2 regions of the Rhizobium sp. C104 genome follow, and region 2 is predicted to be linked to the other one. Evidence: predicted binding sites of a transcription regulator. Region 2 holds the regulator's gene; the other holds the start of a gene.

Region 1 (2,399 bases), 990 kb from region 2:
AGCTTGATGCCGAGATCCTCGGAAATCATCTGGCCCGCCGTGAGCACGGCAATGTCTTCCAGCATTGCCTTACGGCGATCACCGAAACCCGGCGCCTTGACGGCTGCGACCTTCAGGCCGCCGCGCAGCTTGTTGACGACAAGCGTCGCCAGCGCTTCACCCTCGACGTCCTCCGAGATGAGGAGCAGCGGTTTGCCGGTCTGTACGACCGCTTCCAGGATCGGCAACATCGCCTGCAGGCTGCCGAGTTTCTTCTCGTGAATGAGGATATAGGGATCCTCCAGTTCCACGCGCATCTTCTCGGCATTGGTGACGAAATATGGCGAGAGATAGCCGCGGTCGAACTGCATACCCTCGACGACATCGAGTTCGGTCTCGGCGGTTCGTGCCTCTTCGACCGTTATGACGCCCTCATTGCCGACCTTGTCCATCGCCTTGGCGATCATCTCGCCGATGGCGGCGTCGCCATTGGCGGCAATGGTGCCGACCTGGGCGATCTCGCCTGACGACTTGACCTTCATCGCCCGCGCCTTGATTTCCTTGACGACGGCGATAACGCCGAGATCGATGCCGCGCCTCAGATCCATCGGGTTCATCCCGGCAGCGACGAGCTTTGCGCCTTCGCGGAAAATGGAGGCGGCGAGAACAGTTGCCGTCGTCGTGCCGTCGCCGGCAAGATCATTGGTCTTCGAAGCCACCTCGCGCACCATTTGCGCGCCCATGTTCTCGAACTTGTCGGCGAGCTCGATCTCCTTGGCGACGCTAACGCCGTCTTTGGTGATGCGCGGTGCGCCATAGGCCTTGTCGATGACGACGTTGCGGCCCTTCGGGCCAAGCGTCACCTTGACGGCGTTGTTGAGCAATTCGACGCCGCGCAGCAGGCGGTCGCGCGCGTCGGTGGAGAACCTGATTTCCTTGGCAGACATGATATTTCTTCCCAGTTCGGTCTTGAGATGCTGGTCACAAATTCGACGCTCAGGCGGCTTTGTCGGCAGCCGCTTCGGTCTTTTCGACGATGCCCATGATGTCGGTCTCCTTCATGATCAGAAGGGTTTCGCCATCGATCGTGACCTCTGTCCCCGACCATTTTCCAAACAGGATGAGATCACCGACCTTGACATCAAGCGGGACCAGATTGCCGCTTTTGTCGCGGAGACCCGGGCCGACTGCGACCACTTCGCCTTGCTGGGGCTTCTCCTTGGCGGTGTCTGGAATGATGATCCCGCCCTTGGATTTGACATCGCCTTCCGCACGTCGGATGACGACGCGGTCGTGAAGTGAACGGAATTTCATAGAGGTCTTTCTGCTGCCGGCGCGTAGGGCGGCTGCAACTCATAAATAGCACTCGTGGCACTCGATTGATAGGAGTGCCAAGAAATATTATTCACGCAGGAATTTTTTTGAGATATTCAGGAAATCAATCCGACCGAGTATTTTGTAATAATCGGGAAGTGAATAGAATTTTTTGCGCCATCGCGTCCGATTTTATTTGAATGAACAAAGAGTTAATTTGGCGTTTTTCATAGATAAATCAGATTTTATCTTGATTTAAACGCAATCGAGGCGCAATGATAGGTCTCGTCGATTTAGCCGACCTGGCTTCGCGGTGTCAGAGACCTACGACCCGCCATCACCACTGAATTCTCGACAGCGATCCATAACGTCGTTCCGGCGTTGAGTTCGCCTGTTCCGATCCGGAATGAGCTTGGCGCTGACCGCGGATGTACCGGCAGCCTCGAGTTCGTCCGGTTCGGATCTCAATGATACAGGAAACATATCGGTGTATCCTGCGGAGGCCCGAGCCGTGACAAGTCGCACCACACAAACCGTCGTCCGCTTTTCATCCCCATTCCGCCTGCCCGGTTTCGACAGAGCGCAGCCAGCCGGAGAATACCGCGTCGATTATGACGAGGAATTGATCGATGGCGTCTCCAGGCTTGCCTGGCGACGGGTCGGCGCCTTCATCCACCTGCCGGCGATAGCCGCCCAGAGTTCGACGCAGCAAATGATGCCTATCCACTTGTCAGATCTCGAAACCGTGCTCGAAAAGGACCAAAAACCGTCATGACCGCTACGCGCATCCCGCAACGCAATGGACGCTCCATCCGGCGTGAGGCAGCAACACATATCTTCACGGTGGGGCAGACCGTCCGGGTGAAGGACGGGTTCTTCGTCGTTCCCTCCAAGCTCCCCGAAACATACCGTGTTACCGCCACGCTGCCTCTCAGAGGAAATGTGCTGCAATACCGCATCCGCAGTGACGATGAACGTCATGAGCGGGTCGTGACGGAAGATAGCCTGGAATCGGTAAACCTATCGCCCGCCGGCAGCGGCGCAACACTGATCGAGAGGACGTTTGGCCAAGGCCGCGGCCCGAATGACGAAAGGTTGACATCGTG
Region 2 (2,399 bases):
AGCCGCCGGTGATCGCGGCCGTCCGCGTGCCGCCATCGGCCTGGATGACGTCGCAATCAAGGGTGATCTGCCGCTCGCCGAGCGCCTGCAGGTCGACGACGGCGCGCAGCGACCGGCCGATCAGCCGCTGGATTTCCTGGGTGCGGCCGCCCTGCTTGCCGGCGGCCGCCTCGCGCTTCATGCGCTCGCCGGTCGCCCGCGGCAGCATGCCGTACTCAGCCGTGACCCAGCCCTTGCCGCTATTGCGCAGCCATGGCGGCGTCTTTTCTTCGAGGCTGGCCGTGCAGAGCACATGCGTATCGCCGAATTTCACCAGGCAGGAACCTTCCGCATGCTTGGAAAAATTGCGCTCGAACGAGACCTTGCGCATCTGGTCGATTTTTCTGCCTGAAGGCCGCATTCTTATCTCCTGGGGTTTGTTGACCGCTTCTACGATTGGCGGCGCCCATTTGCAAATTCCCTTTTGCCACGGCTGCGAGTTTGACTTACTTTTCGCGAAGTATCATCAGCGCGGGTTCGAGAGTTTCATGGGCATCAGGTCGACATCGGTTTCGGATGCCGTTGCTGCGCTGGACGAGCGCTCCAGGGAAATTTTTCGCCGCATCGTCGAGGGCTATCTGGAGAGCGGCGAGCCGCTCGGGTCGCGCAATCTGTCCCGCCTGCTGCCGATGTCGCTGTCGCCGGCCTCGGTGCGCAACGTCATGAGCGATCTCGAGGATCTCGGCCTCATCTATTCGCCGCATATCAGCGCCGGCCGGCTGCCGACCCAGATCGGCCTGCGTTTCTTTGTCGATGCCTTCATGCAGGTCGGCGATCTCTCCGCCGAGGACCGCGCCAGCATCGACCGCCAGGTGCGGGCCGAAAGCGGCGGCAATCCGGTGGAATCGATGATGAACGAGGCGAGCCGCATGCTGTCGGGCATTTCGCGCGGCGCCGGCTTGGTCATCACCTCGAAAAGCGATCCGGTGCTCAAACATGTGGAGTTCATCCGGCTGGAGCCGACAAAGGCGCTGGCCGTGCTCGTCGGCGATCACGACCAGGTGGAAAACCGCATCATCGAGCTGCCGGCGGGCGTTACCTCCTCGCAGCTGGCCGAGGCGGCGAATTTTCTCAATGCCCACATGTCCGGCCAGACCCTGCCGGAGCTGCGCAAACAATTAAGTCAGCTGAAGGATAACGTCCGCCACGAACTCGATGCCCTGTCGCGTGATCTCGTCGAGCGCGGCATCGCCGTCTGGGCCGGCAGCCCCGACGAGGGAAAGCCGGCGCAGCTGATCATCCGCGGCCGCGCCAACCTGCTTGAAGGTCTCGCCGGCGCCGAGGATCTCGACCGGCTGCGGATGCTGTTCGACGATCTCGAAAAGAAAGACAGCCTGATCGAGATCCTCAATCTCGCCGAAACCGGCTCGGGCGTGCGTATCTTTATCGGCTCGGAAAATAAGCTCTTCTCGCTGTCCGGCTCATCGCTCATCGTTGCGCCCTATCGTGACGACGACGATCGCATCGTCGGCGCCGTCGGCGTCATCGGCCCGACGCGGCTCAATTATTCCCGTATCGTGCCGATGGTGGACTACACTGCCCAGCTCGTCTCCCGGCTTTCACGCAATCCGCTTTGACCACTTTGACGAAGACCGCGGAATTTTCGCTTCTTTGTCACGCAGACTTGATTTTTTTCGGTCAAACCTCGATATCGGGCGCATCTGAAGACACCAACCGGAGACCGTCATGACCGATGACACGACGAAAAACGGACCTGACGCAACTGCGGCCGATGCCGCAGCCGACGCTGCCGCCTACGTCGAGAACGATATTGCGCAGGAAGAGGCGCCCCAGCCTGATGCACTCGAGCTTCTGAAAGCCGAAAACGGCGAACTGCGCGACCGCTATCTGCGCCTTGCCGCCGAAATGGATAATCTGCGCCGCCGCACCGAGCGTGAGGTCAAGGACGCCAAGTCCTATTCCGTCGCCGGTTTCGCGCGTGACATGCTCGCCGTCTCGGACAATCTGCGCCGGGCGCTGGATGCCATTCCGGCAGAGGTCAAGGACGCGGCCGATGCCGGCCTGACCACGCTGATCGAGGGCGTCGAGATGACCGAGCGCGCCATGCTGTCGGCGCTCGAGCGCCACGGCGTTCGCAAGCTGGAGCCGGTCGGCCAGAAGTTCGATCCGAATTTCCATCAGGCGATGTTCGAAGTGCCGAACCCGGATGTGCCGAACAACACGGTCGTCCAGGTCGTGCAGGCAGGCTTTTCCATCGGCGAGCGCGTGCTGCGCCCGGCCATGGTCGGCGTCGCCAAGGGCGGTCCGAAGGCCACCGAAGCCGAAACCAATTCGGTCTTCGACGAGAAGGACGCCTGAACCTTCTCCCTTTGGAGAAGGATGCCGAAATCAGATGCGGG

What was found. The regulator HrcA, encoded in region 2, represses chaperone genes, less so after heat shock. The targets are predictions, from matches to a motif close to GTTAGCACTCNCNNNNNGNGAGTGCTAAC.
Region 1: MF410_RS12365 (co-chaperone GroES) is a predicted target of HrcA. The motif match lies at 1,347-1,375, and genes of this name have one in related genera.

Annotation. Positions count from the first base shown of each region.
Region 1 covers NZ_CP092348.1:2,265,533-2,267,931, forward strand. Annotated here, with positions in the region: gene groL (chaperonin GroEL) at 1-926, opposite strand, end outside; gene MF410_RS12365 (co-chaperone GroES) at 976-1,293, opposite strand; gene MF410_RS12370 (hypothetical protein) at 1,805-2,068, shown strand; gene MF410_RS12375 (hypothetical protein) at 2,065-2,399, shown strand, end outside; gene MF410_RS36765 (hypothetical protein) at 2,397-2,399, shown strand, end outside.
Region 2 covers NZ_CP092348.1:3,254,128-3,256,526, reverse strand. Annotated here, with positions in the region: gene rph (ribonuclease PH) at 1-400, opposite strand, end outside; gene hrcA (heat-inducible transcriptional repressor HrcA) at 528-1,616, shown strand; gene grpE (nucleotide exchange factor GrpE) at 1,726-2,358, shown strand; gene MF410_RS17300 (nucleoside hydrolase) at 2,389-2,399, opposite strand, start outside.